One region of the Luteibacter sp. SVR4-7G genome, then DNA from elsewhere that is predicted to be linked to it. Evidence: riboswitches for the same ligand, from Rfam matches in the RefSeq annotation. Region 1 holds a riboswitch; the other holds the start of a gene.
What was found. Region 1 has a riboswitch for cobalamin ahead of btuB (TonB-dependent vitamin B12 receptor). Riboswitches for the same ligand answer to the same signal wherever they lie in the genome.
Positions count from the first base shown of each region.

Region 2: linked by a shared signal. The riboswitch ahead of ACR9ZH_RS17425 (TonB-dependent receptor domain-containing protein) and the one ahead of btuB (TonB-dependent vitamin B12 receptor) in region 1 are both predicted to bind cobalamin.

Region 1 covers NZ_JBPGXO010000015.1:41,263-55,949, forward strand. Annotated here, with positions in the region: gene ACR9ZH_RS07820 (hypothetical protein) at 152-646, shown strand; gene ACR9ZH_RS07825 (hypothetical protein) at 748-1,248, shown strand; partial or broken gene ACR9ZH_RS07830 (acyltransferase family protein) at 1,477-2,577, shown strand; cobalamin riboswitch at 2,577-2,804, shown strand; gene btuB (TonB-dependent vitamin B12 receptor) at 2,924-4,801, shown strand; gene ACR9ZH_RS07840 (hypothetical protein) at 4,824-5,405, shown strand; gene cobO (cob(I)yrinic acid a,c-diamide adenosyltransferase) at 5,429-6,031, shown strand; gene ACR9ZH_RS07850 (cobyrinic acid a,c-diamide synthase CobB) at 6,028-7,323, shown strand; gene cbiB (adenosylcobinamide-phosphate synthase CbiB) at 7,320-8,228, shown strand; gene ACR9ZH_RS07860 (threonine-phosphate decarboxylase) at 8,221-9,285, shown strand; gene ACR9ZH_RS07865 (cobyric acid synthase) at 9,282-10,748, shown strand; gene cobU (bifunctional adenosylcobinamide kinase/adenosylcobinamide-phosphate guanylyltransferase) at 10,742-11,263, shown strand; gene cobT (nicotinate-nucleotide--dimethylbenzimidazole phosphoribosyltransferase) at 11,260-12,303, shown strand; gene ACR9ZH_RS07880 (histidine phosphatase family protein) at 12,300-12,878, shown strand; gene ACR9ZH_RS07885 (adenosylcobinamide-GDP ribazoletransferase) at 12,875-13,594, shown strand; gene ACR9ZH_RS07890 (GlxA family transcriptional regulator) at 13,635-14,603, opposite strand; gene ACR9ZH_RS07895 (FAD-binding oxidoreductase) at 14,634-14,687, opposite strand, start outside.
Region 2 covers NZ_JBPGXO010000064.1:1,882-16,568, forward strand. Annotated here, with positions in the region: gene ACR9ZH_RS17395 (DHA2 family efflux MFS transporter permease subunit) at 1-595, shown strand, start outside; gene ACR9ZH_RS17400 (acyloxyacyl hydrolase) at 727-1,260, opposite strand; gene ACR9ZH_RS17405 (bifunctional diguanylate cyclase/phosphodiesterase) at 1,517-4,480, shown strand; gene ACR9ZH_RS17410 (DODA-type extradiol aromatic ring-opening family dioxygenase) at 4,696-5,472, shown strand; gene ACR9ZH_RS17415 (DUF2239 family protein) at 5,550-6,107, shown strand; gene ACR9ZH_RS17420 (efflux RND transporter permease subunit) at 6,236-9,424, opposite strand; gene ACR9ZH_RS17425 (TonB-dependent receptor domain-containing protein) at 9,589-11,469, opposite strand; cobalamin riboswitch at 11,612-11,849, opposite strand; gene ACR9ZH_RS17430 (TonB-dependent receptor) at 12,099-14,687, shown strand, end outside.

The sequences.
Region 1 (14,687 bases):
CGGTGTGACGCCGCTGCCCTCGGCGGGCAGCGGCGCTAGCGCGTTCCTACCTCGGGCTGCGTGAACGTGCTACGGGAGACCGTGGGCGGCATGGGATATCCCGTTCCTTGTGGGAGGCGTCTGATGTGCGCTCCCATCAAGGAGACCAACGATGCTTCGAAACACCATCGCCGCCGGCCTGTTCTTCGTTTCTCCTGCGCTGTTCGGGCAGCCGGTGTCCGCGTCGGCACCATCCCCTGCACGTTACGTCGATGCCAACGACTGGCCCACAAAGGAAGCCGGCGTGGACGACTTCGGCCTGATCGAATACGCGCTCAACCTGAGCTTTGAACGCCTTTGCGGCGACACCTTCTGCGAAGGCGAGTATCCGAACCTTCGTCCCCTGCAGCTGAGCTGCTCGGTGGATACTGCCAAGGGCACGGTAAGGCAGTGCCTGTGGATGTTCTCCGGCAGCAAGACCGTGGTGGATCCGAAATCCGGTGCGCTCCGGCCGTCCTACCGCGTCTACGAGTGCAAGCTGCCGCTCGCCCGGGACACGCCGGTGCAAGCGCTCTACGAAACCCTGCATGGCGGGGAGCTTCTGCACGTGAAGCTTCCGATGACCAACCGCATCATCTACAACCGCCTGCGCGACTGCCTCCGGTGAAACGGAAATTATCCCTACGCGAGTGCGTGGGCTGGCATGGACAGACGCGCGTTAGCGGGGAGCGTCTTATACGTCCTCCCTTCACCAATGGAGACACCACGATGCTTCGAAAAGCCCTCGCCGCCGCCTTCCTCGTCCTCCCTGCGGCCGTCTTCGCCCAGGCCGCCGTAACCCCTCCCGCGCCGGCGGCGCCCGGCCGTTACGTCGATGCCATCCACTGGCCCGTCAACGACGCAGGCATGGATCGATTTTTCGCTGCCGAGGCCAAGCTCGTCGCCGGCTTCGAAAGCGTCTGCGGCGACACGTTCTGCGAAGGAGAGTTCGCCAACCTCCGCCCGATGGCGTTGCGCTGTTCGGTCGATACCACCAAGGGAACGCTGAAGCAGTGCCTGTGGTCGTTCGCCGGTACCAGTTCCATCGTGAACAGGAAGACCGGTGCCGTCTCGACGGTGGCCAAGGCCTTCAAGTGCAAGCTCATGCTGGCCAAGGACACCCCGGTCGATGCGTTCTACGAAGTGATGGACGGGGAGGACCCGCTGAACGCAAAGCTTCCGGCAACGCGGCATTCCATCTACGAGGGCCTCTCCAACTGCCTTTACTAAGCTAGCCGCCGTTTCACCGCACCGTTCGGCCGTCCTGCCGCAATCCTCTTGGCGGCAGGGCGGCTTGGCTGGTCTGCTCGATACATCGATGCCTTGCGGGCGGCGCTGCATCGAAGTGCCGCGTGCACCTTAGAGCGAGCCGGCATTGCCCGCAAACGGCCATGAGCCGCACCCGCGCATGTCTTTCCGCCGGCTCAGTATCCCGTGACCTACCGGGGGAGAGAATCGATGCACCGGACGCCAGGGCTGGACACGCTGCGCGCCATCGCGATCGTCTGGGTCATGTTGTTCCACAGCGTCTACGTGGGCGGCCTGGGCGACGGCTTCGGGGGGTTGGAACGCTCCGGCTGGATGGGTGTCGACCTGTTCTTCGTGCTCAGCGGGTACCTGATCGGTTCGCAGGTGCTGAAATCGCTGCACGCTACCGGCCGCCTCGACTTCGCCGACTTCTACCGGCGCCGCGCCGTGCGCATCCTTCCGGCGTTCCTCGCGGTGCTGGCCGTGTACGCGCTGCTGCCGGGGTGGCGCGAAACACCGGGCATGCAGCCGTTGTGGCAGTTCCCCACCTTCACGTTCAACCTGCTGTTCGACGCGAGCGACAATTACGCGTTCTCCCATGTGTGGTCGCTGTGCGTCGAGGAGCACTTCTACCTCGTGTTCCCGTTCCTGGCCTTCGCGCTCACGCGCCGGCCCGCGGCGTGGAAGTTCGTCGCCGTCTGCGTCGTCGTGGTCCTTGGCGGCATCCTCCTTCGCGCGTGGTTGTGGAGGCATATGCTCGCACCCGTGAGGGAAGCGGGTGGAAACGCGGGGCTCGCGTACCTGCGTTATCTCTACTATCCGACGTGGTCGCGCCTGGACGGGCTCGTTGCGGGCGTGGCGCTTGCCGTGTGCCGGATATACCGGCCGGCGGCGATGGCACGGATACAGGCGCGGGCGGGGGCGGTACTGGCCATCGGGCTGGTCCTGATCGTGCTGTCGCTGGTCTTGTTCGATGGGGCCCGCACGGCTTTCTGGCCCTGCGTGATCGGCTACCCGCTGCTTTCGCTCGCCATGGCCGCGTTCGTCGCCGCGGCGAGCGGCTCCACATGGCTGGCCCGTCTCGAAATTCCTTGCGCCGGGTGGCTGGCCCGCATGTCCTACAGCCTCTACCTGAGCCATAAGCTGGTGTTCGCCCTGATGGAAAGATGTCTGGACGGCCAGCTGGCGGATTACCGTTACCTGCGCTTCGGTCTCTTCGCGGCCGCCACGCTCGCCGCCGGCGCGTTCCTGCACTACGCGGTGGAACGTCCCTTCCTGCGCTGGCGTGACCGCCGTGCCTCCGCTTCGGCTACACTGTCGCCGCCCAAGGTGATCCAAGGCGTAAGCGCCGCGGATTGAAACGGGAATCCGGTGACGCGCGCGGTCTCCATGCCGCCGCCATTCCGGAGCTGCCCCCGCAACGGTAGGCGAGCAAGAGGTCGGCATCGAGCCACTGTGCCCCTGGCATGGGAAGGCGCCGTCCGGCAGGACATCCTGCGCTCGCGAGCCCGGAGACCGGCCTCGAGGTACACCGGACAGGCGGAGGGCCATGTCGTGGGTGGCCGTCGAACAAAGCCGCCGGCAATCCCGCATTCCCTCCTCCCGTCCCTCGCCGTTCATACCGCGCGGGTTGGCGCGGGCAGCAGGGAGTCACCACGTGTCGTTTCGTTCCTCCATCCTCGCGGTCGCCATCGCGACGGTCTTCCTCGCGCCCGCCGTATCGCGCGCCGACGAGGCTTCCACCGACCTCGACAAGGTCGTGGTCACCGCGAGCCGTACCGAGCAGTCGCTGAACCAGGTCCTGGCCGCCACCACGGTGCTCGACCGCGCCGAGATCGAGCGCCTGCAACCGCGCTCGCTGGCCGACCTGCTGGGCAGTACGCCGGGCGTCTCCTTCGCCAACAACGGCGGGCCGGGCAAGGCCACCTCGGTCTTCATGCGCGGCACCGAAGCCGACCACGTCCTGGTGCTGGTGGACGGCGTGAAGGTGGGTTCGGTGACGTCCGGCACCGCCGCCTTCCAGGACATCCCGGTCGACCAGATCGAGCGCATCGAAATCGTGCGCGGCCCCTATTCGAGCCTGTACGGCTCCGACGCGCTCGGTGGCGTCATCCAGATCTTCACCCGGCATCCCGAGGGTGCCTTCGTACCGGAGTTCTCCGTGGGCGTGGGCAGCTACGACACCTTGCGCGGCTCCGCCGGGTTCGCCGGCCGCGGCACGCAGGGCTGGTATTCGGTGCAGGCCAGCCACGACCAGACCGACGGCATCAATGCCTGCCGCGGCAAGCCGAGCCCCGGCGGTGGCGGCTGCTTCACCTATGAGCCGGACAAGGACGGTTACCGCAACAACGCGCTGTCGCTGAAGGGCGGCTGGCGCTTCGACGAACAATGGGACGCCGACGCGAGCGCCACGCGCACGGAAGGCCGCAACCACTACGACGGCACCAGCAGCAACTTCGCCGAGTCGGCCACCCAGGTGCTCGGCGGCCGCGTCCGTTACAAGCCGGCGGAGGACGTGGTGGTCACGGCCAACCTGGGCCGTAGCGAAGACCTCTCCACCGATTACGAAAACGGTGTCTACGCCGATACCTTCAACACGCATCGCGACCTCGCCTCCGTGCAGGCGGACCTCGGCCGCGTTTCCGCCGGCACGGGCCTCACCACGCTGGGCTTCGATTGGCAGCGCGACCGCGTCGTCGGCAATACCGATTACCTCGTCGATGCACGCCGCAACCATGCGGTGTTCGCCCAGTGGCAGGGCGAGTTCGGCGACAGTTCCGTGCAGGGCAGCCTGCGCCGCGACGAGAACAGCCAGTTCGGCGGCAAGACGACCGGCAGTCTCCAGTATGGCTATGCGCTGACGAAGACGCTGCGCGTGACCGGCAGCTACGGCACGGCGTTCAAGGCACCCACCTTCAACGACCTCTACTACCCCGACTACGGCAACCCCGACCTCGGTCCCGAAACCTCGCGGAACTGGGAACTTGGCTTGCGCGGCACGCCGGGCTGGGGCAACTGGTCGCTCAATGCGTTCCAGAACAAGATCGACAACCTGATCGTGTTCGACTCCAGCCTCAGTGGCCCGTTGTTCCCCTTCGGCGGCGCGAACAATATCGCCCGCTCGCGCATTCGCGGCGCGGAGCTGGCGGCCGACACGACCCTCGGCGAATGGCGCCTCTCGGGCAACGCGACCTGGCTGCAACCGGAAGACCTCAGCGACGGTCCCACCCATGGCAACCTCCTGCCGCGCCGCGCGCGCCGCAGCGCGCACCTCGACGTCGACCGCAGCTTCGGCGCACTCAGCATCGGCGCGGGCGTGTCGGGCTACAGCTACCGCTACGACGACACGGCCAACGCCAACCGCCTGGGCGGCTATGCGCTCACCGACCTGCGCGCGGCCTATGCCTTCGCCGACGCGTGGAAGGTCGAGCTGTCGGCGAACAACGTGTTCGACCGCCGCTACGAGACCGCCCGCTACTTCAATCAACCCGGCCGCAACTGGCTGCTCACGCTGCGCTACCAGCCGCGTTCCTGATCCGCCCCCTGGAGATTCCGCGATGAAACCTCTGTCACACCCGATGTTCGCCGCCGTCGCCGCCCTGTTCGCGCTGCTCATGATCGGCACGCGCTTCAACCACTTCGGCGACGTCCTGCACCTGCCCGACGCCTCGATGGCTCTGTTCTTCCTCGGCGGCATCTACCTGCGCAAGCACCTGGCCTTCCTCGGCCTGGTCATCCTGTCCGTGCTGGTGGACTGGTATTCGGTGAGTTATGCGGGAGTGAGCGACTTCTGCATCACCGTGGCCTATGCGTTCCTGCCGCTGGCCTACGCCGTGCTGTGGTACGCGGGACGCCTGCTGGCACCGCGCTACGACGGTTCACTGGGCTCGCACGCGCTGGTCTTCGCGGGCCTCCTGGTTTCCGCAACCCTGTCTTATGCGGTATCGAACGGCGCGTTCTACTGGCTCGGCGGACGCTATGCGGAACCGAACATGGCCCAGTACGTGCACCGTTTCGCCCAGTGGGCTCCGCTGTTCGTGCGTGCCGCCGCGGGTTACGTGCTGGCTGCGCAAGTCGTGCAGGCGCTGGTGTTCCGCTTCGCGCCGGGCGCCGGCACCGCCGGGACCGCGCGCGCATGAGCGACGCCACACCCTGGCGGGACATGGACGAGGAGGCCCGTCATCGCGACCGCATGCGCCGGAAGAAGGAGCTGATCGACCGGCGCATTGCCAAGGCCACGATCGATCGCGGCGTGCTGGTGGTGAATACTGGTAACGGGAAGGGCAAGAGTTCCTCCGGCTTCGGTATGCTGGCGCGGTCGCTCGGCCACGGTTTCCGCTGCGGCGTGGTGCAGTTCATCAAGGGCAGTTTCTCCACCGGCGAAGAGGCGTTTTTCCGCATGTTCGAGGACGGCCCGCTCGACTACCGCGTGATGGGCGAGGGCTATACCTGGGAAACCCAGGACAAGGCTCGCGACATCGCCGCGGCGATGGCCGCGTGGGAAGAGGCGGAGCGGATGCTGCGCGACCCGGCTTACGATTTCATCCTGCTGGACGAGCTCAACATCGCCCTGGTGAAAGGCTACATACCGCTCGACCGCGTGCTGCAGGCCTTCGCCGCCCGGCCCGAACGCCAGCACGTGGTCGTGACCGGCCGCGGCGCGCCGGACGAACTCGTCGCGGCCGCCGACACGGTCACCGAGATGCGTGTCGTGAAGCACGCCTACCAGGCAGGCATCCGTGCGCAGAAGGGTGTGGAACTGTGAGCCGTGATTGTCCCGCGTTGCTGGTTTCCGCGCCGGCCTCGGGGCAGGGCAAGACCAGCGTCACCGCGGCGCTGGCGCGGGCCCATGCGCGGCAGGGACGGCGCGTGCGCGTGTTCAAGACCGGGCCCGACTTCCTCGACCCGATGATCCTCGAGCGCGCCAGCGGCGCGCCCGTCTACCAGCTCGATCCGTGGATGGGTGGCGAGGACGACGTGCGCGCACGCCTGTACGAGGCCGCCGGCGAGGCGGACCTGATCCTCGTCGAAGGCGTCATGGGTCTGTTCGACGGCTCGCCGTCCAGCGCGGATCTCTCTATCGCTCATGGTCTGCCGGTGATGGCGGTGATCGATGGCAGTGCCATGGCGCAGACCTTCGGCGCGCTGGCGCACGGCCTGGCGCACTACCGTCCCGGCCTGCTGCTGCGGGGAGTGCTCGCCAACCGGGTCGGCAGCGCTTATCACGCCGGCCTGCTGCGCGACAGCCTTCCTCCGGGCGTCGGATGGTTCGGCGCTTTGCCGCGCGACCCGGCGATGATGCTGCCGGAACGGCACCTCGGTCTCGTCGCGGCGAGCGAACTGGCCGATCTCGACGCGCGATTGGACGCGCTGGCCGATGCGTGGCTGGCGCAGGGCGTCACGGCGCTTCCGCCGCCGGTCTCCTTCGATGCCCCACAAAGGCTGTGGGAAGCACGCGTCCGACATCTCGAGGGCGTGCGCATCGCCGTCGCCCACGACGCCGCGTTTGCCTTCATCTATCCGGCGAACCTCGACGTGCTTCGCGACGCCGGCGCGGAACTCGCGTTCTTCTCTCCCGTCGCCGGCGATCCGCTGCCATCCTGCGACGCGGTGTGGCTGCCCGGTGGCTATCCTGAACTGCATCTCGACGCACTGGCCGCCCATGCACAGCTGCGGCGCGACCTGCGCGCGCACGTCGACGCCGGCCGCCCGCTGCTCGCCGAGTGCGGCGGGCTGCTCTATGCGCTGGACCGGCTGACCGACCGCGATGGCCGCGAGGGCGTGATGGCGGGCCTGTTGCCAGGCAGCGCGGCGCTCCAGCCCCGGCTCGCGGCGATCGGCATGCAGGAAGTGCAGCTGCCCGAAGGAACGCTGCGCGGTCATTCGTTCCATTACGCGCAAGCGAGCGTGGGTGCCGGGCCATTGGCCGTCGCAAGCAATCCGCACGGCGGCCCCACCGCGGAAAGCGTCTATCGCCAGGGCCGGATGACGGCGAGCTTCGTGCACTTCTACTTCCCCTCGAATCCCGATGCCGCTGCGGGCCTGTTCCTGCCATGACGACGGCGCTGGCGATGCTGGCTGCGCTGCTGCTGGACGCGATCCTCGGCGAGCCGCGGCGTTTCCATCCGCTGGTGGGCTTCGGCCGCTTCGCGGGTGCCCTGGAAAGACGTCTGCATGCCGACTCGCGGCTGGCCGGGGTGGGCGCGTGGTGCCTTGCCGTGCTCGTCCCCGTCGGCTTGTTTTGCGCGTTGCGTGCGGCACTCCCGCTCGCGCTGCGTTTCAGCGTGGACGTCCTGGTGGCGTACCTCGCGCTGGGCCGGCGCAGCCTGGGCGAACATGCAAGACCGGTCGCGCAGGCCCTGCTCCACGGCGATATCGACAGGGCACGCGGCGCCGTCGGTCGCATGGTGAGCCGCGATACGCAGGTGCTGGACGCAACGCAGGTTGCCGCGGCAGCGACGGAATCCGTCCTGGAGAACGGACACGACGCGGTGTTCGGCGCGCTGTTCTGGTTAGCGTTGCTCGGCGCGCCGGGCGTGCTCCTGTTCCGCCTGGCGAATACGCTGGATGCGATGTGGGGCTACCGCACGCCACATTACGAACGCTTCGGCTGGGCCGCGGCGCGGGCGGACGATGTGCTCGGTTACGTTCCGGCGCGGCTCACGGCAGTGACGTATGCGGTCGTCGGCCATTACAAGGCCGCCATCCGTTGCTGGCGCATGCAGGCACCGGCGTGGGACAGCCCCAACGCCGGACCGGTGATGGCCGCCGGCGCCGGCGCGCTCGGCGTGCGTCTCGGTGGCGCGGCGCCATATCACGGCCGCTGGGAGGCGCGCCCGGAGCTTGGCGCCGGCGATCCCCCGGATGCGCATGCGATCGTTCGCGCGCTGGGCCTGGTGGATCGTGGCGTCGTCGCCTGGCTGGCCGTCGCGGTCCTCGGCGGAGCGGCGGCACATGCTTGAGCACGGCGGGCGGCTCGGCCGCGCGGCACGCGACCATGGCATTCCGCGCGAGGCGTGGCTGGACCTGTCGACGGGCATCAGTCCCCGTGCATGGCCCGTGCCGTCCATTCCGCCCGAGGCATGGCATCGCTTGCCGGAAGACGACGACGGCCTGCTGGAGGCAGCGCGTGCTTACTACGGTACGCAGTACCTCCTGCCCGTCGCGGGTTCGCAAGCCGCCATCGCCGCGCTGCCGAGACTTCGTCCGCCGTGCCGCGTCGCGGTGGTTGAGCCCGGGTACGCCGAACATGCGCATGCATGGCGGCAGGCGGGGCATGAGGTCGCGACCTTGCCGATGGACGAATTGCTGTCGCGGGCCGACGAGTTCGACGTCGTGGTGCTGATCCGGCCGAACAACCCGACCGGCCAATGCAGTGACGTGGAACGCCTGCTGTCGCGCCCTGTAGGAGCGCGCCCTGCGCGCGACAGCTTTTCGCGAGGAGCGACAGGGCCTGTTCTTCATGGCCCCAAAAACTGTCGCGCGCAAGGCGCGCTCCTACAGGAGCAACGCTGGCTGGTGGTGGATGAAGCATTCATCGATGCCCAGCCGGAGCGCAGCCTCGTTCCCTATGCGGGCGAAGGCCTCATCGTCCTCCGCTCCGTCGGCAAGTTTTTCGGCCTCGCCGGAGCGCGCGCGGGGTTCGTCGCCGCATGGCCGGGCTTGCTGGAAGCGCTGGCCGAGATGCTCGGGCCATGGACGCTGACGGGCCCGACCCGGCATGTCGTGACCCGCGCGCTTTCCGATGCGGCCTGGCACGCACCGGCGCGTACGTGGCTACGCGAGGCGTCTTCCCGGCTGGCGGCCCTCATGGCGCGGCACGGCCTGTCGCCTTCCGGAGGCTGCGAGTTCTTCCAGTACGTGGAACGGCCCGACGCGCAGGCGCTGCATCGTGCGCTGGCGGAACGCGCCATCCTCGTGCGCCATTTCGACCGGCCGCAGGCCCTGCGCTTCGGCCTGCCGGGCAGCGAAGAAGGTTTCGCGCGCCTCGACCGCGCCCTCGCCGAGGTGCTCGCATGAGCGCACGCGTCGTCATGGTGCAGGGCTGCACCTCGGATGCGGGCAAGAGCACGGTGGTGGCCGCGCTGTGCCGCTGGCTGTACCGCCGCGGCGTTGCCGTCGCGCCGTTCAAGCCGCAGAACATGGCACTGAATTCCGCGGTGACGATCGACGGCGGCGAGATCGGTCGCGCCCAGGCCGTGCAGGCGCAGGCGGCGGGGGTGCCTGCGCACACCGATTTCAATCCCGTGCTGTTGAAGCCCAACAGCGACACGGGTGCCCAGGTGATCGTGCATGGCCGTCCGGTCGGAAACATGGATGCGGTCGGCTATCACGCATACAAGCGCGTGGCCATGGACGCCGTGCTCGCCTCGCATGCACGACTGGCCGCGGCGTATGCCGCGGTGGTCGTCGAAGGCGCGGGCAGCCCGGCCGAGATCAACCTGCGCGATCGGGACATCGCCAACATGGGTTACGCGGAGGCCGTCGATTGCCCGGTGATCCTGGTGGCGGATATCGACCGTGGTGGGGTCTTCGCCCATCTCGTGGGTACGCTCGCGCTGCTGTCGGAAAGCGAGCGTGCGCGCGTCGCCGGTTTCGTCATCAACCGTTTCCGCGGCGACATCGCGTTGCTGCAACCGGGCCTTGACTGGCTGGAGCGGCATACCGGAAAGCCCGTACTCGGCGTCTTGCCTTACCTGCACGGACTGGTGCTCGAAGCTGAGGATGCGTTGCCCGCGACGGGCGAAGCGAAGCCCCGCGCGCGCCTGCGCGTCGCGGTCCCGGCGTTACCTCGGATCAGCAACCACACCGACCTGGACGCGTTGCGCCTGCATCCCGAGGTGGAATGCCGCCTCGTCGGACCAGGAGAAACCTTCCCGGCCTGCGATCTCGTGCTGCTCCCCGGCTCGAAGTCCACGCGCGCCGATCTTGCCTGGCTACGCGCCCAAGGCTGGGACGCGGCGATCCTGCGCCATGTCCGTTATGGCGGAAAAGTGATCGGCATCTGCGGCGGCATGCAGATGCTCGGCCGCGCCGTGCACGATCCCGACGGAATCGAAGGTCCCGCCGGGTGGAGCGACGGCCTGGGTCTGCTCGACCTGGAAACCACGCTTGCGCCCACGAAGCAACTGCGCAACGTGCACGGCCGGCTCGCGGCCGGCGGTGCGCCCGTGGCGGGTTACGAGATTCATTGCGGCGTGAGCGTGGGCCCGGACCTGGCACGGCCAGCCGTCCTGCTGGCGGATGGGCGCATCGATGGCGCCCGCTCCGACGACGGCCGCGTCTTCGGCACCTATCTTCACGGCGTGTTCGACCGGCCGGAGGCGCTTGCCGCCCTGCTGGACGAAGCGGGGCTTTCCGGAGCGGCGCCATTGGACATCCACGCCTTGCGCGAAGCGACCCTCGACCGCCTCGCCGATACCGTGGACGGGCACATGCAAACCGCTGCGCTCGCATCGCTCTTCGGACTGCCTCCATGCTGACCCTCATCCTCGGCGGTGCACGCTCGGGCAAGAGCGCCCTGGCCGAACGCCTCGCCATCGACAGTGGCCGCGAGGTCGTCTACGTCGCCACCGCGCAGGCACTCGACGGCGAGATGGCCGGGCGCATCGCCCACCACCGCGCGCAGCGGCCCGCGGAATGGCTCGTCGTGGAGGAACCGCTCGCGCTTGCCGACACGCTTCGCCGGCACGCGAGCGCAGGTCGCTTCGTCCTGGTGGATTGCCTCACCCTGTGGTTGTCCAACCTGCTCGGCATGGACGGAGACGCGCGCTTCGACGGGGAACGCGTGGCACTGCTCGACATCGTCGCGTCGCTTCCCGGCGAGATCGTCTTCGTCAGCAACGAGGTAGGCCTCGGGATCACGCCGCTCGGCGAGCTCACGCGCCGCTTCGTCGATGAAGCGGGGCGTCTCCACCAGGCGCTCGCGCAGCGTTGCGACCGTGTCGTCTTCGTCGCTGCCGGCCTGCCTCTTCTCCTCAAAGGAACGCTTCCATGAACGACTGGCTCGCGGCGCCTTGCCGCGTACCGGACCAGGCTGCCACCGACGCCGCGGCGGCACGACAGGACACGCTCACGAAGCCGCCGGGCTCACTGGGCAGGCTCGAAGCGATCGCCATCCAGCTGGCCGGCCTCCAGGCGACGCCACGACCGCGGGCCGAGCGCGCGCGCATAGCCGTGTTCGCCGCCGATCACGGCGTGGCGGCCGAAGGCATCTCCGCGTTCCCGCAAGCCGTGACCGGCGAGATGTTGCGCAACTTCGCGCATGGCGGCGCGGCCATCGCCGTGCTCGCGCGCGAGCTTCGCGCCACGCTGGAGGTGGTGAATCTCGGCACCGTGAACGATCCGGGCGAGATTGCCGGTGTGCGTCGCCATGTGATCGCCGCCTCTACCGCGAACATGTGCGTGCAGGCCGCGATGACCGATGCGCAACTCGACGCGGCGCTGGCCGCCGGCGTGGCGAGCGTCGGCGGTGCGATCGCCGCAGGCACGGACATCTACATCGGCGGCGAAATGGGCATCGGGAATACCACCGCCGCGAGCGCCCTGGCCTGCGCGCTGCTCGGCGATGCGCCGGAAGCGCTCGCAGGCAGGGGTACCGGCCTGGATGACGACGGCGTGGCGCTCAAGGTGCAAGTCATCGCGCGCGCTCTGCGGATGCATCGGGATGCCGTCACCCCTCGCGAGCGCCTGCGCCGGCTCGGCGGCTTCGAGATCGGCGCGCTCACCGGTGCTTTCGTCGCGGCGGCACAGCGCGGCCTGCCCGTGCTGGTGGACGGCTTCATCGCCAGCGTGGCGGCACTGGCCGCCGTGGCCCTGCGCCCCGACGTGCGGCCGTGGCTGCTCTTCGCGCATCGGTCGCGGGAACGCGGTCATGCGCGGGTGCTCGCTGCCATGGATGCCGAGCCGCTGCTCGACCTGCACCTGCGCCTCGGCGAGGCCAGTGGCGCGGCAGTGGCCTTGCCTCTGCTGCGGCTCGCCTGCGCCCTGCATGGCTCCATGGCGACCTTCGCGGAGGCGGGAGTGTCGCAGGCATGAGCATCGACCTGCTTCGTCACGGCGATACGGGCCAGCGCAGTTACCGCGGCCAACTCGACGATCCGCTTTCCGGGCTCGGCTGGCGTCAGCTGCGCGACGCGGTGGAGGGAAGGGCATGGGATTGCGTGGTGTCGTCGTCGCTCTCGCGTTGCGCCGCGTTCGCCACCGAGCTGTCGGCACGGCGAGGGCTGCCGTTGCGCATCGATGCGCGTCTCGCCGAATACCACTTCGGCGACTGGCAGGGCGTGCCGATCGAGACCATCGCCGATACCGACGGCGACGCACTCGGGCGCTTCTGGAAAGACCCGGTCGCGTGTCCACCGCCAGGCGCGGAACCCTTCGCGGCATTCCGCGAACGGCTCTCGCAGGCGCTCGACGACATCGCCTCCGAAGCGGAGGGCGCTCGTGTCCTCGTCGTGACGCATGGTGGCGCGATACGCCTGCTGCGTTGCCTCGCCGAAGGCCGTGGATTCGGCGACATGGCGGCCATCGACGTGCCGCATGCCTCCCTGCATGCCATCGCCTGGCCTCCGGACTCGCGTCCGGAAAGGTCTTCGCTCGCACGGAACGGCTGATGCGCGCCCTGGCAGTCGCCTTTGCCTTCCTCACCCGCCTGCCGGTACCGCGCGTCGGCATGCTGCCCGGTACGCAAGCGGCATCGCTGAAGTGGTATCCGCTGGTGGGGCTCGTGCTCGGCGCGCTGCTCGCCGGTGCGATGACAGTGCTGCTTCGGGTGTTTCCGGTCCGCCCCGTCGGCGCCATGGTGCTCGTCGCCTGGGTGGCGTTGACCGGTGCGCTGCACCTCGACGGCCTGGGCGACAGCGCGGATGCCTGGATCGGTGGGCTCGGCAGTCGCGAACGCACGCTGGCGATCATGAAAGACCCGCGCAGCGGCCCCGCCGGCGTCGTCGCGCTAGTGCTCCTGCTGTTGCTGAAGTTCTCGGCGCTCGCCACGCTCGGCAACCCGTGGCTCCTGCTGCTGCCGCCGTTGCTCGGCCGCAGCGCGATCGTGGCGTGGTTCCTGACGACGCCTTACGTGCGACCCGGCGGCCTGGGCGATCCGCTGCGCGGCGCGCCGGCGACCGGTTGCCGCATCGCGCTCGCACTGGCCGTGATGGTCTCGCTCTGCTTTGGCAAGGCAGGTTTGCTCGTGCTGGTGACAGCCTTCGTCACGGGCTGGTCGTGGCGCCGTGCGGTGGTGCATCGCCTGGGCGGATTCACCGGCGATACGGCGGGTGCCCTGGTCGAACTCGTGGAGACCACGACCCTCGTCGCCTTGCTGTTGTTGTAGAAGCGCGCTTGCGCGCCGCTCCGCTTGAGCTCAAGTGTTCTTACGGTTCGGCCCGCCGGAAACTGGCGCGATATTGGGCCGGCGTCACACCCATACGCGCGTGGAAGACGATCCTCATCCGGTCCGCCGATCCGAACCCGCATTCGGCAGCGACGGCCTTCAGCGGCCGGTCGCTTCCTTCCAGCAACCGGCGCGCCGCATCGACACGCGCGCGCTCGATGAATTCGCGCGGTGTAGTCCCGGTCGCCTGCACGAAATGCCGGGCGAGGTTCCGGGGGCTCATGCCGACGACAGCCGCAAGCGACTCCACGGTATGGCAGCGTCCAAGGTTGGCCATGACGTAGTCCTGCACCCGTGCGATGGGCGATTCCTGATCCGCAGGTGCTGTGAGATAAGGACTGAACTGCGATTGCCCACCCTGGCGCTGGGCAACCACGACCAGCTGCCTGGCGACCTTGAGCGCCGTTTCGGCGCCATGCCGCTGCCCGACAAGCGCCAGGCCAAGATCTATCCCCGCAGTCACACCAGCCGCGGTGATCAGACGTCCATCCCGGATATAGATCGCATCCGCTTCGACTTTCGCTTTTGGGAACCGGGCCGCCAATGCCTGTGCATCCTGCCAGTGGGTCGTGACGCGCCGGTCGTCCAGGAGGCCGGCGTAGCCGAGGACAAACGCGCCGGTGCAGATCGATCCATAGATGCCCGAGCGCCACGGCAGCTGCTTGACCCATTCGACCAGGGACGGTTCGGGCTCCGCTTCCGGCGTCGCGGCGCCGGCAATCAGAACGATGTCGAAGCGGGCAGCCGCCTCCTCCAATGTCAGGTCGGCCAGCATGCGAATGCCACTGGACGCGCGCAACGGATAGCGGTGCGCGGCGACCAGCACGGTTTCATAGCGGTCGGCCCTGTCGAGGAACGTGTTCGCCTCGGCGAACACGTCCATGGGTCCCGCGACGTCGAGGGCCTGAACGCCCTCTTGTATGACGATCGCAATTTCTTGTACCGGCACCGCTTACCGCCTCTCCAGCCAAGCCATCCATTATGCGGGCGACGCCACCTCGGTCTTGACTGGAACAACGTTATGGTTGAGCCG
Region 2 (14,687 bases), on a different contig from region 1:
GGGCATCCTGCCGGTGATCCTCACCCCGTTTGTGGGCCGCTACGCGCACAAGTTCGACCTGCGCCTGCTGGCGTCGGGCGCGTTCATCGTCATGGGCGCCACCTGCTTCATGCGCTCGGAGTTCTTCCTCGACATCGACTTCTACAGCGTGGCGATGGTGCAGCTGATCCAGGGCCTGGGCGTGGCGCTGTTCTTCATGCCGGTGCTCACCATCCTGCTGTCCGACCTGCAACCGCGCGAGATCGCGGCGGGCTCCGGGCTCGCCACCTTCCTGCGCACCCTGGGCGGCAGCTTCGCGGCCTCGATCACCACGTTCATGTGGGACCACAGGGCGATCGTGCACCACGAACGGCTGGCCGAGAACATCACGCCGTTCAATCCGACCGCACAGCAGGCGCTTACCCAGATCGGCCAGGGCGACCCGCAGTACGCCGCGGCGGCGGTGAACCAGATGATCACCCAGCAGGGATACCAGATCTCGTTCAACGAGGTCTTCCACGTGCTCGGCTACGTCTTCGTGGCACTGATCTTCGTGGTCTGGCTGGCGAAGCCGCCCTTCTCGGCGAAGGCCGGTCCGGCGGCAGCAGGCCACTGACCGCCAAAGTGTAGGAGCGCGCCTCGCGCGCGACAGCTTTTGAGGCCGTGTCCCCACGCTGGCGCGCCAGCCTTGGGGACGGAGGCGAAAAGCTGTCGCGCGCGAGGCGCGCTCCTACAAAGTGCATTTCGTCAGATGTCGAAGCCGACGCCCACCAGTGCCATCGTCTCGCCGCGGTTCGGCTCCTTGAAGCTGCCGTTCGAGATGTGGCGGACCTGCAGGCTGATGTTCTTGTACTGCCAGCCGATCGTGCTCACGAATTCGTAGCCGCTGGACAGCGCCTGCGTACGGCCCCCGGCGACGCCGGCGACCTGGAAGCTGAAGAAGAACGGCTGGTACCAGTCGCCCGCGCTGCCGTAATGCAGTCGCGCGCCTGCCGCACCGATCCAAAGGTTGTCGGTTACGCCCGGATCGGCATTGCGATAGCGGCCGATGTCACGCCCCTTGATGTAACCGATGGACACGTCCGGCGACCAGGTGAAACGGCTCTGGCCCATGGCCTGGGGAGAGAACACGGCTTCGGCAAAGAAAGCGTTGGTGCCATAGCTGTTCATGTAGCTGCGGCCACCCTGCACTTCCAGGTGGGTCTGCGCAGCGGCCGAGAGGCTGGTGGCGGAGAGAGCGAGTACGGCAAGGGAACCGAGGATGGGACGGGACGAACGCATAGGGGGACGGGCCTTGTGCTGGGACGTTTGTGAACTGAATCGTTTGGTAAATAGTGTCCAACGCGTGTGAATAAAGGGCACGAAACCAATTATTTTCTGCCGCGGGGGCGGAATATTGGCGAGACCTGTCACCGGCGGCGGTAAAGGCGAGCGGCGGTCTGCCGTTAAAGAGCAAGGACCCGCCACCGACGGCGGGCACAGGGGCGACAGGGGTCAGGGAACGGTGGAAGGCGGCTCGTTCAAGGTGGCGACGAGGGTGCGCGCCCGCCATGTGCGCCTGGCGACCTGGGCCGTGACCCTGGCGTTATCGGTGGCGATTGCCGCGATCGTCGCGATCCTCCAGCTCGACGGTTACCACCGCATGCTCGGCAATACCTGGCGGCAGCTGGCCGGGTCGGCTTCCGGCACCGTGCGCATGATCGACCAGGACATCGACGCCAGCCTCGGTCCGCTCATCGCCCTGCGCAACGCGATCGGCAGCGCCGAGCCGGGGCCGATCCATGCGCGCCTGGCCGAGGTGCAGGCGCGCCATCCCGAGCTGGCCAGCATGGTCGCCCTCGGCGCGGACGGTGGCGTGCTCGCGTCCACCAGCCTGTCCCTCGCGAACTGGCGGAGCAGCCTCGCGGCACCGCGCCACATGGCGCTGGGCGTGGGCGTGCGTGTCCATGTGGCCGACGCGCAGGGTCCGATCCCGGCAGGGATACGCATCCTCGTCGATTCGCGCGTGCCGCAGCCGGCCGCGTTCGGCACGGTGGTCGACGCGGGTCGCGTGCGCGAGGGCATGCGCCATTCGATGCTCGGCCTCAGTGCGTCGATGAGCGCATTCGCACTGGACGGCCGACTCTTCGCCAGCAATCGCGACGACATCGCCACCCCGTGGGCTCTCCCGCCACCGGCACCCGGTTCGTCCGGTGGTTACGACGATGGCGAACGGCTCTATGCATGGCTCGCTTCGGCACACTATCCATACGTGGTGCTGGTGAGCCTGGACCGTGCGGCCACCCAGGAAGAGTGGATACGCCAGGCCCGCCCATCGGTTCTGGCGACGCTGGCGCTCGTGGTCCTGCTCAATGGCTTCGCCGCCTTGTTCGACCGCGCGTACCGGCGGCAGGCGCGGCTCGTCGAAGCACTGTCGCGCAGCAAGCGGCACCTTGGCGACGTGCAGCGCAGCGGGCACATCGGCCTGTGGGAAGCCGACCTCGCCGAACGCACCGTCGCCTGGTCCGGACAGGTGCACGAGATCACCGGGCTGCCGAGGGAGCGGGTGATCGGCCGCCAGGGGACCTATTACAAGCTCGTGCACGAGGACGACCGGCCCGCCGTCGCCGTATGGTTCGCTTCGTTCTCCCGTGGCGACGGTCCGTACGAGTGCGAGCACAGGCTGCGCCGGCCGGACGGACGCGAAGTGCGGGTGAACCTCCGCGCCGCGCGGATCACCAACGAGCAGGGCCATTCGGTGCTCGCCGGTACGATCAGCGAAATAACGGCACTCCACGAAACGCGGCAGCGCCTGCAGGACACCGATCGCGACCTCGCAGCCAGCGAGGCGGCGTACCGCCAGCTGCTGGCGCGCATGCCGCTGCCGCTGGTGATCGTCCGCGACGACCGCATCGAATACGCCAATCTCCTCGCCGAGGAACGCCTCGGCGGCGGCAGGTCGACGCTGGTAGGCCGTTCCGCGGGCGATTTCCTGGACGCGGATGCCCTCGAGGTCACGCGCCGGGGCACGCCCGAAGGCACCAGCATCGCCGCCTGGATCGAGCCCGAACGGGGCATGCCGTTCGAAGCGGAGCTGGCGCTGTCGGATTACCGCGACTCGCGCGGCCGCGGAACGCTGGTGATCGTCCGCGACGTGACCGAGCAGCGCCGTTACGAGGAACGCCTCAACCACCAGGCCAGGCACGACGAACTCACCGGCCTCCCGAACCGCCGCGCGCTGCGGGAAACGCTGGACGCCATGGTCGAACAGAGCGTGCGCGACGGCTCCGGGCTGATGGTGGTCTTCGTCGACCTGGACCACTTCAAGGTCATCAACGACGCGCTCGGGCACGCCCTCGGCGACCAGGTGTTGCGCGATGTCACCTTGCGCCTGGGCGATGCCCTGGACGGCGTGGGTCAGGTCGGGCGGTTCGGTGGCGACGAGTTCGTGGCGGTGTTGCCGTTCACCTGTTCGCCCGCGAAGGCGATCGACGTGTTGCCTCGCATCCAGCGCGCCATAGAGGAGCCGCTCGAGGTCGCCGGCACGTTGCAGCGCCTCAAGTGCAGCATCGGTGTCGCCTTCGCCACGCGCGATGGCGCCGACGCGGACACGCTGATCCGCAATGCGGACACGGCCATGTACGATGCCAAGCGCTCGGGCCGGCACACGTGGAAGTGCTACTCGTCGGAGATGCACGCGACCGCGATGGCGCGGCTCACCGTGCTCACCCGTCTTTCCGGCGCGAACCTGGACAATGAGCTCGCCCTCGCCTGGCAGACCCAGCACGCCGGTGCCGACGGCGCGACGACCGGTGCCGAAGCCTTGCTGCGCTGGCCTTCGGCACCCGGCGACCTGGGTCACAACGACCGCCTCATTCCCCTGCTCGAGGAAACCGGCGCCATCGTGCAGATCGGCCAGTGGGTGCTGCGCGAGGCATGCCGGCAGCAACGCCTCATGCTGGACACCATCGGCGAAGGCTGCCGGCTCTCGGTGAACGTGTCCGCGCAGCAGCTGGTGCATACCGACCTCGTCGCCGACGTGCGCCATGCCCTGGCCGAGACGGGCGCCAGCGCCTCCGCGCTCGAGCTCGAACTGACCGAAAGCGCGTTCATGCACGAGCCCGAGCGCGCGATCCGCACGCTGCACGAGTTGCGCGCGATGGGGGTCAGCATCGCGCTGGACGACTTCGGCACCGGCTACTCGAATCTCACCTATCTCTCGCGTTTGCCGCTGGACAAGATCAAGATCGATCGCCACTTCACCTGCACGCTGCTGCAGGACGACGTGGACACCTCGATCTGCCGGTCGATCATCTTTCTTGCGCGCAGCCTGAACCTGGACGTGGTGGCCGAAGGCGTGGAAACGGATCGGCAGCGCAACTGGCTCCTGGCCGAGGGCTGCAGCACCATGCAGGGCTACTTCTTCTCGCGCCCGGTACCGATCGAAGAAATAACGCCGTCCCGGCGCATGCCCCCGGCGACCCCCGCCAACCAGCCTTCGCTACTCTGGGAACCCTTGTAGGAGCGCGCCCTGCGCGCGACATGTTTTGAGGCCATGAGCAACAGGCCCTGTTGCTCTTCGCGAAAACATGTCGCGCGCAAGGCGCGCTCCTACAGGAGTCCGCCCGGTCGTTCGCGGAATGGGTCAATCCGTTCGCCGCAGGACGATTTATCCCGAGGCGCCGGACTCTTACATTGGGTGATGGCATCAGCCATCGTCTCTCCCGGTGATTCCCCATGTACCGTGCTCCCGCCATCTTCGTCTCCCACGGCGCTCCCACCTTCGCACTGGAGCCGGGGTTGCTCGGCTCGCGCCTGACCCAACTCGGCGAGCGCCTCGCGAGCGCGAGCGCGATCCTCATCGTCTCTCCCCACTGGCAGACCTGCGGTGTCCGCGTCACCGGTGCGGCCTGGCCGCCGACGATCCATGATTTCGGCGGCTTCCCGCCGCCGCTGTACAGCCTCACCTATCCGGCACCGGGTTCCGCCAGCCTCGCCGCCGAGACCGCCTCGCTGCTGATCGACGGCGGCCTGGTCGCCACGGTGGATTCCGAGCGTGGCTTCGACCACGGCGCGTGGGTGCCGCTGCGCTACCTGCGACCGGATGCCGACACGCCAGTGATCCAGGTATCCATGCCGCATAACCTCGATGCGGCCGGCGCGTTCCGGCTGGGGAAAACCCTTGCGCCGCTGCGCGACCGCGGCGTCGCCATCGTCGGCTCCGGAAGCCTCACGCATAACCTCCATGAGGTACGCCGCGATGGAGAAAACGCGTCGTACGCGAAGGAGTTCGCGGCGTGGAGCCGAAATGCCGTCCTTGCCGGCAACGTCGATGACCTGCTGGACTACCGGCAGGTGGCGCCCCATGCCATCCGGGCGCATCCCAGCGAAGAGCACTACCTGCCCCTGCTGGTGGCCTTGGGTGCGGCTGGAGGCGACGCACCCATGGCAATCGAGGGAGGCATCACGTACGGCGTGCTATCGATGGATTCCTACGCATGGGGCGTCGCGTGAGGATATTACCCGGGAACTATTGACGCCTCATTTAACCCGGGTATTATAGGCGGCGTCGCCATCCACGATCCGCCGCCATGTCTACGTACACCGCCTTCCACGCCCAGGCCCGCCTCGCCGCCGGCTCGCTCACTGAGGTGGCTGCGCGCTGCAAGGCGCTCCTCGATGCCGATCCCGCGGCCGCCATCTTCGTCTACGACGATGCCACGGGCAGGCCGGTCGACATCGACTACCGCGGCTCCACGCAGGAAATGCTGTCGCGCATCGCGCCTGCTGCCGAACCAGGAGCGCGCCGCGGGCCCGGCAGGCCGAAGCTGGGTGTGGTCGCGCGCGAGGTCACGCTGCTGCCGCGTCACTGGGATTGGCTTGGCAGCCAGCCCGGCGGTGCCTCCGTGGCGCTGCGGCGCCTGGTCGAAGCGGCGAGCCGCGACAACGCGTCTGCCGACCGGATCCGCCAGGCGCGCGAAGCGGCGGACCGCGTGATGCTGGCGCTCGCGGGCAACCTGCCCGGCTACGAGGAGGCCTCGCGCGCGTTCCACCGCCAGGAGCGCGAGCGGTTCGAGGTGTTGACCGAAGCGTGGCCGGTCGACGTGCGGGATTACATCCGCACAGTGGCCCAACCTGCCTTCGGGTAGGAGCGCGCCATTGCGCGCGACATCTTTTCGCGAGGCGCAACAGGCCCGGCCGATCACGGCCTCAAAAGATGTCGCGCGCAAGGCGCGCTCCTACATCGCGCCCTTCGCGCCCGGAACGGGTTGGGGCCTCAGGCCTCGCTCGGCGTCAGGCCCTTCAGCCCACCGTTCTCGCGTTCCTTGCGGATCTTCAGCCAGCGCTTGTACCGGCGCTTCAGCTTGCGCCGGTATTTGCGTTCCTTGCGGTCGTGGTTCCACAGGTAGATCGCGGGCGTGCTCAGGAGGGTGAGCAGCTGGGAAACCAGCAGGCCGCCGACGATGGCGATGCCGAGCGGACGACGCATCTCCGAGCCGACGCCAAAACCGATGGCGAGCGGCAGCGCCGCGCCCATCGCGACGAGGGTCGTCATCGTGATCGGACGGAAGCGCACCAGCGCCGCCTGGCGAATGGCCTCGACCGGCGACATGCCCTGTTCGCGCTGCGCTACCAGGGCGAAGTCCACCATGAGGATCGCGTTCTTCTTGACGATACCGATCAGCAGCAGAACGGAGATGATCGCCATCAGGGTCAGCTGCGTCTGCGTTACCAGCATGGCCAGGAAGGCGCCGGCACCGGCCGCGGGCAGCGTCGAGATGATCGTCAGCGGGTGGCCCAGGCTTTCGTAGAGAATGCCCAGCACGATGTACACGGCGAGGATCGCGCCGATCAGCAGCACCATGCCGTTCGACTGCGCGTCGCGCAGGCGCTGGTTCGCACCGGTGAAATCCATGCGCACGCCTTCGGGCAGGTGAATGGCCTGCACGGCCTGTTCGACCAGCTTGTTCCCCTTGTCGGGCGTGATCTTCGGCGCGAGGTTATAGGTGATGTCCGCCGACTCCAGCTGGTTCTGGTGAGTCACCGCGCTCGGCACCGCCACCGGGGCGATCTTCGCCACCGCGGAGAGCGGGATCATCTTGCCCAGCTCGTTCTTCACGTAGGTATTGAGCAAGGCATCCGGGCTCAGCGTCTGCGCCGCCGCCGCGGTCAGCACCACCCAGTACTGGTTGATGTCCGAATAGATGATGGACACCTGGCGCTGGCCGAAGGCGTTGAACAGAGCGGAGTCGATCGTGCCCATGCCGATGTTGAGGCGGCTCGCCGCCTCGCGATCCACCTTCAGCATCTGCTGTTTACCCACGATGTCGAAATCGCTGCCGACGTCGCGGAACTCCTTCATCGTGCGCATCTGGCGCACGAGCTTCATCGTCCAGGGCTGCAGGTCTTCGCCGCTGGTGCTGATCAGCTGGAAGGAATACTGGCCGCGGTTGCTGTTGCCGCCGCCACCGCCGAGGAACTGCACCGGATTCATGAATACCTGGACGTCGGAGATCTTCTCGTACTCCTTGCCCAGCCGGTCCATGATTTCCTTGATCGATTCCTTGCGCTCGCCCGGGCCGCTGCCCTTCGGCTTGAGGTCGATGAACATCAAGCCCTGGTTGCCCACGGCGCCGCCGTTGTCGCCGCCGAGGATCGTGGTGACGTCGGCGACCGTGCTGTCGTTCTGCATGATGTCGCCGACCCGCTTCAGGCGCCGGGTCATTTCGTCGGGTGAGATGTTCGCATCGGCACTGACCTCGGCCTGCAGCATGCCGGTGTCTTCGTCCGGCATGAAGTTGCCGCCGGCGGTCTTCACCACGGCGATGGCCAGCAGCACGGTCGCCCCGAGCAGGATCAGCGGCTGCCAGCGCATCAGGCGGCGGTGGTGCAATGCCCAGTCGAGCGCGCGCTGGTAGACGCCAAGGAAGCCGCGGTCGAAGCGCTCCAGCGCCAGCTCCCAGCGGCCGGGCTTGCGATCCGGCGGATCGTGCTTGAGGTAGTGCGCGCATAGCGCCGGCGTCAAGGTCAGCGACACGACCGCCGAAATCAGCACCGCTGCCGCAAGCGTCACGGAGAACTCGCGCAGCAGCTTGGTGATCATGTTGTTGCCGAACAGCAGCGGAGCGAACACCGCCACCAGCGACAGCGTGATGGAAATGACGGTGAAGCCGATCTCGCGGACGCCCTCCATGGCCGCTTCCATCGGCTTGGCGCCGTTCTCCATATGGCGGACGATGTTCTCGATGACCACGATGGCATCGTCGACGACGAAGCCGATGCATAGCACCAGCGCCATCAGCGACATGGTGTTCAGGGTGTAGCCGAGCGACCACATGACCACGAAGGCGCCGGCGAGCGACAGCGGCACGCTCAACGTGGCGATCATGGTCGGGCCCAGCCGGCGCAGGAACACCATCATCACCAGCACGACCATGGCGATACTGATAAGCAGCGCCACCTTCACTTCGTGCAGGGCCGATTGCGTGGTCTGGGTGAGGTCGAAAATGGGCGTCACCTGCGCATCGGCGGGCAACAAGGAACGAAAGCGCGGCAGCGCGGCGCGAATGGCATTCGCGGTGGCGATGGAGTTCGCCTCCGGCCGCTTGCTGATCTGCATGGTGACCGAGCGCTCGCCCTGGAACCACGCCTTCTGGTATTGGTCCTGCTGTCCGCTGTAGACCTTGGCGATGTCCGATAGCCGTACGGGAACGTTGTTGCGCACCGCGATCAGGATGTTGGCGAACTCGGAGGGATCGCGCAGGCCGTCGTTCGCGACCACCGTCATCTGCGTCTTGCCGTCGGACAACAGGCCCTGCGGCGAATTCACGTTCGCGGCCTGCAGGGCATTGGAGACGTCGTTCGTGGTGATGCCTTTCGACGAGAGAGCGTTCGTGTCCAGCTCGATGCGCACCGCGTGCGGCGTACCGCCGAACACCTGTACGCGCGACACGCCTTCGATCTGTGCCACGGCCGGCCGGATCAGCGTGTCCACCACGTCGTAGAGCTTGTCCGGGGGCATGGTCTTCGAGGTGAACGCCACCAGCAGCACGGGGATCTGTCCCGTATCGAACTTGAAGTACTGCGGAGGCGACGGCATGCCGGCGGGAAGGTCGGCTGCGGCGGCGTTGATCGCGGCCTGCACGTCGCGCGCGGCCGCATCCGTGGAGCGGTCGAGGTTGAAACGGATGCGTACGAAGCCCGCGCCTTCCACGCTGTTCGAATACATCTGGTCGACACCCGGGATCTGGCCCAGGTGCCGCTCGAGCGGCGCGATCACCGTCGATGCCATCGTCTGCGCGCTGGCGCCCGGCATCTGCGTCTGGATGAAGACGGCAGGCACCTCGATGGAGGGCAAGGCCGCCACGCCCAGCAACATGTAGGCGAGCGCGCCGGCCAGGGTAAGACCCGCCGCGAGCAGCGAGGTACCTTTCGGCCGGCGAATGAATGGAGCAAAAAAGTTCACGGCACTTCCTGTGATCGCGGGACCACTCCCCGCGCCCGCGAACTTTATGACTTCCCGGCCGGTTCGTCGCGTGTGCCTTTAGTGGGGCCCCTGCCGGAAGGCAGGGGGCCACCGTTCCATGCCGCATATATATATGTCTGCGGCAGGTATCGGCTTCGTCAGCGTTAACGCATCGGCGAATAACGTAGCGTCAGATAGTAGGTGCGGCCGAGCTGGTTGTAATAGGCGGCGGTCTCGTACCGCTTGTCCGCCACATTGGCGACGCGGCCTTGGACGCTCCAGCCGTCGACGACATGCCACGTGGCGCGGAGGTCGGCGGTGGCGTACCCGCCAAGACGCTGCGTGTTGGCGGCATCGTCGTAGCTGTAGCCCGCCGCGTTGATCGATCCGCCGAGGGTGAACTCGCCGAGGTCCTTGTCGATGTCCGCGCGCGCCAGGCGCCGGGGCCGGCGGGCCAGCAGGTTGCCCTCCTGCGCGCCGCCGTCGCGGTTCTCCGGCTGCTGGAAGGTGAGGTAGCCACGCAGGTGCCAACCGTCCACGTCGGCACCCAGCTGACCTTCGAGACCGCGGATGCGTGCCTTGCTCACGTTGATCGGGAGGAAGTTCGCGTCGAAGCCGATCAGGTCGTCGACGTCGGTGCGATAGGCGTTCACCGCCCAGTTCCACACGCCCGGGCGCGCGGACAGACCGATTTCAGCCGTGCGCGACTTCTCCGGCTTGAGGCTCACGGCAGCTCCGTACGGATAGAACTCGTCGTTGAACGTGGGCGCGTGGAAGGCCGTGCCGTAGGAGGCGGTGATCTTCATGCCATCGTCGAAGCGGTAGCCGTAGGCAGCCGATCCGGTGCCGTGGTTGCCGAACTGGGTGTTGTGGTCGTGGCGCGCCGACACTTCCAGCTCGTGCGGGCCGAACACGCCGCGATAGAGCGCGAACACGCCCGTATTGTTCCGCGAATCCGCGAGATAGGCCGTGTCGCTCGCCAGCTTCTCCTGCTGGAAATCCACGCCTGCGCTCAGTACCTGGTCCTTCGCCAGCACGATGTCGTTCTGCCACGAAGCCTGGTTGCGCTTCGAGTAGAGGTAGCCGACGCGCGCCATGTCCACGCCGAAGTTCACGCCGTCGAGGGTCTTGTTCCTGCCGTCGAGGTAGTTGTCGGCACGATCCTGGTTCTGGCCGGCAGCCAGCGACATGCGCCAGCCGGGGATCACGTCGAAAGCGAGCTTCGCGCCGGCCACCTGCTGCGACCGCCGCGTGTAGTTCTGGAAGTCACCGTCATAGGCGATGTCGCCCTTGCTGCGCAGCCAGCTGCCGGTCAATTCCGTGCCGTCGTCCCAGCGGTAGCCGCCGGAGAGCGCGCCGTTGTACGTGCGGTAAGGGTCGTGGTCGGGCTCGTCGGTGAAGCAGCCGGCGAAAGCGGCGGCGGCACCGACGCGGCAGGCGTTGATGCCCGAGGTGTACTGGCCGCCCAGGCTCGCGTTGTACCAGCCGTGCGCGCTGCCGCCGGAGATGCCAGCCTGGCCCGCGGCATAGCCGTGGCTGCCGCCGGTGACCGACACGGTCGGCGCGGGTGCCTGCCCAGCCTCGCCATGGCGGGTGAAGATCTGGATGACGCCGCCGATCGCGTCGGACCCGTACAAGGCAGAGCGCGGCCCGCGCACCACCTCGATGCGGTCGATCTGCTCCACCGGCAGTTGCTCATAAGCGGGAAGGCCGGCGCCGACGGTTCCGACGCGGACCCCATCGACCAGGACGAGCGTGTGCGACGAATTCGTGCCGCGCATGAACAGCGACGTCTGCTGGCCGAGGCCGCCGGTGTTGGAGAGCGATACGCCGGGAAGGCCGCCGAGGAGGTCCTGCACGCTGAGTGGCTGCAGGCGTTCGATCTCGTCGCGCTCGATCACCGTGACCGGGGCGAGGACCTCGTCCAGCGGGGTGGCGAAGCGGCTGGCGGTCACGACCACGGGGTCGAGGCGGTCAGGTCCGTCGGCCGCATGGGCCGCGGCGATCGTCGACAGCAGGGCCGTCGCAAGCAGGGTCTTTGTCACTACCGTTGTCCTTCACCGCCAGCGCGGCCATTGCGAGGGGCCGGCGGAGGACACAGGCGAACGGCGAACGGGGGAGGGACCCGGCAGCTGTCCGGATCCGCCCTCCGCGAATCGACCGAAACAGGACGCCGCCCTCAAAAGGGGAGCGGGCGCTCATCGGGCCGGTCTCCGGACTCGCGTCAGCCATCGCCGATGGCCGCCCCGGTGCCTTCCCGCTTGCGCAGTGGCTTACGACCGGACCGCAGGAAAGTACGAAAGCCCTTCCCGGTGACGCCTACCGTTGCGGGGGCAGTGCCGGACTGGTCAAGAGTGACGCACCGGCTTCCCGTTTCAGCCCCCGGAACCATGTCCGAAGGGCCACCCGAACGTGCCGGATGCTACTCCGCAAGTGACTGTCTGTCACGGATTTTTCACCAAGGTGTTTAACGGCCTCTTGACGATCGCGAAATAATTCGATTACAAGCGTAAGGGATTGCTGCCAGGGGCGAGTTCTTTCGCCACGGGGGCGTGTCGGTCAATGCCCATCCTGGGAGGGGTGGTCGGAGGCGGCGCGAAGGCGGCTATCGAGACAGAAGTCCGATCCCAATCGTGGCACGGGCTTTCTTGCTGTTCATTCGGGGAGATTACACATGCAACGTTCCACCCGCCGTACCGGCGTCATTCGCCGTTCCACCCTCTGCACCGCGCTCGCCCTCTGCTTCGCCAGCGGCGCCGTGCTCGCCCAGTCCAATGCATCCGGTGTCGTCTTCGGCCGCGTCGCACAGCCGGAAGGCGCCGTCGTCCACCTGGTCAATCTCGACACGGGCCTGACCCGAGATGTCGCCGTCGACGCCGACGGCCGCTATCGCGCCAGCTCGCTGCCGGTCGGCCGTTATAAGGTCTCCGTCGAGCGCGGCGGCCAGGTCGCCGAAAGCCGCGACAACGTCCAGGTGAACCTGGGCGGCGGCGTGGACGTGTCCTTCGCCGGCGCTGCCGCCGCGACCTCGGCCGAGGCCCAGAACCTCGAAGGCGTGCAGGTCACCGGCAACGTGCTGCCCGCGATCGACGTATCCCAGGTCGACTCGCGCACGGTCCTCACCTCCGAGCAGCTGCAGAAGCTGCCGCTCGCCCGTGACGTGACCGCCGCCGCGCTGCTCGCGCCCGGAGTCATCTCCGGCGACAGCCGCTACGGCAACGTCGCCTCGTTCGGCGGTTCGTCGGCTTCGGAAAACCAGTACTACATCAACGGTTACGCGGTCACCAACGCGCTCACCGGCCTGGGCTTCACCAGCCTGCCGTACGACGCCATCGACCAGCAGCAGATCTTCACCGGCGGCTACGGCGCGGAATACGGCCGTTCCACCGGCGGCGTGATCAACATCGTGACCAAGCGCGGCGGCAACACCTGGAAGGGCGGCGTCGGCCTGTACTTCCAGCCGTCCGCCCTCCGCCAGAATCCGCGAAACATCTATCGCAAGAACGGCACGCTCTACCAGGCGCGCTCGGACAACAAGAGCACCGACACCCAGTACACCGGTTACATCAGCGGTCCGCTGATCCAGGACAAGCTGTTCCTGTTCGCCGCAGGTGACTTCACGCGCTCCAACAGCCGCAATACCAGCGTGGTCACCGCGCCGCAGAAGACGTACCAGGAGCAGAAGGCCACGAAGTGGATGGCGAAGGTCGACTGGAACATCACCGACAACCATCTGCTCGAACTGACCGGCTTCGGCGACAAGACCAACACCGAACGGAGCGTGTACAAGTACAACTACGCCTCCAAGTCGCGCGGCGGCTACATCGGTACCGACAACCTCAAGAACTTCGACGCGGGCCCGGGCTCGGCGCCCGGCGGCGACGTGTACGTCGCCAAGTACACCGGCTACATCACCGACGACCTCACGATCAACGCGTTGTACGGCCACACCAAGACGGTGCACGAGCGTAACCTCGCATACGCTTCGAATCCGAACTGCCCCTGGATCACCGACAACCGCTCCGTCAGCACGCCCATCGTGGGTTGCGGCCTGGTCAACGGTACCGTCCTCGGCGAGGGTGCCGAAGACAAGACCCATGGCTACCGCCTCGACGTCGAATACCGCATCGGCGACCACGACGTGCGCGTGGGTGTAGATAACCAGACCCTGGAGTCCTACTCGGGTAACGTGTACGAAGGCGGCTATCGCTGGGTCTACCAGGACGCCGGCACCGTGCCGAACCGTCCGGACATCGTGCCGCCCCCGGGCGCCGATTACTTCGTCGAAAAGCGCCTGTTCCAGACCGGCGCGGGCGTGAAGACCGAGCAGGAAGCGCAGTACATCGAAGACCACTGGCAGGTGACCGATCGCTGGATGGTGTACCTCGGCCTGCGTAACGAGCAGTTCAAGAACATCAACGGCGACGGCGCGACGTACGTGAAGCAGCGCCACCAGCTGGCTCCGCGCCTGGGCGCCACCTGGGACGTGTTCGGCGATTCGACGTTCAAGATCTACGGGAACGCCGGCCGCTACCACCTCGCCATCCCGTCCAACGTCGCGATCCGCGGCGCCTCGGCCTCCACGTACTACAGCGAGTACTACTCGTACACCGGCGTCGGACCCAACGGCGAACCCACCGGCATTGCCCAGCTGGGCAGCCGCCGTTACCTCAACGGTGAAGACGGCACGCCGCTCGATCCGAAGACGGTCGCCGCGAAGGACATCTCGGCCTACTACCAGGACGAGTACATCCTCGGCTTCGACAAGGCCATCAACGAGAACTGGAGCTTCGGCGCCAAGGCCACGTACCGCAAGCTGAAGAGCTCGATCGACGATTTCTGCGATTCGCGTCCGTTCGAGGCTTATGCCGAGCGTAACGGCATCGACATCACCAACGCGTCGCTGCCGGGCTGCTACCTGTTCAACCCGGGCAAGTCCAACACCTTCCTGGTGGACGTCGGTGGCGGCCAGTACGTGCCGTTCAAGCTGACCAAGGACGACTTCACCTCGCCGGCAGGCGTGAAGATGCCGGACCTGAAGCGCAGCTACTACGCGCTGGACCTCTACCTCGAGCACCACTTCGCGGACGACTGGTACGGTCGCGTCGACTACACCTTCTCGCGCAGCTACGGTAACTCGGAAGGCCAGCTGAAGTCGGACATCGGCCAGCTCGACCCATCGGTGACCCAGGACTGGGACGCCCCGGAAATCATGCAGTACACGAACGGCCCGCTGCCGAACGATCGCACGCACCAGCTGAAG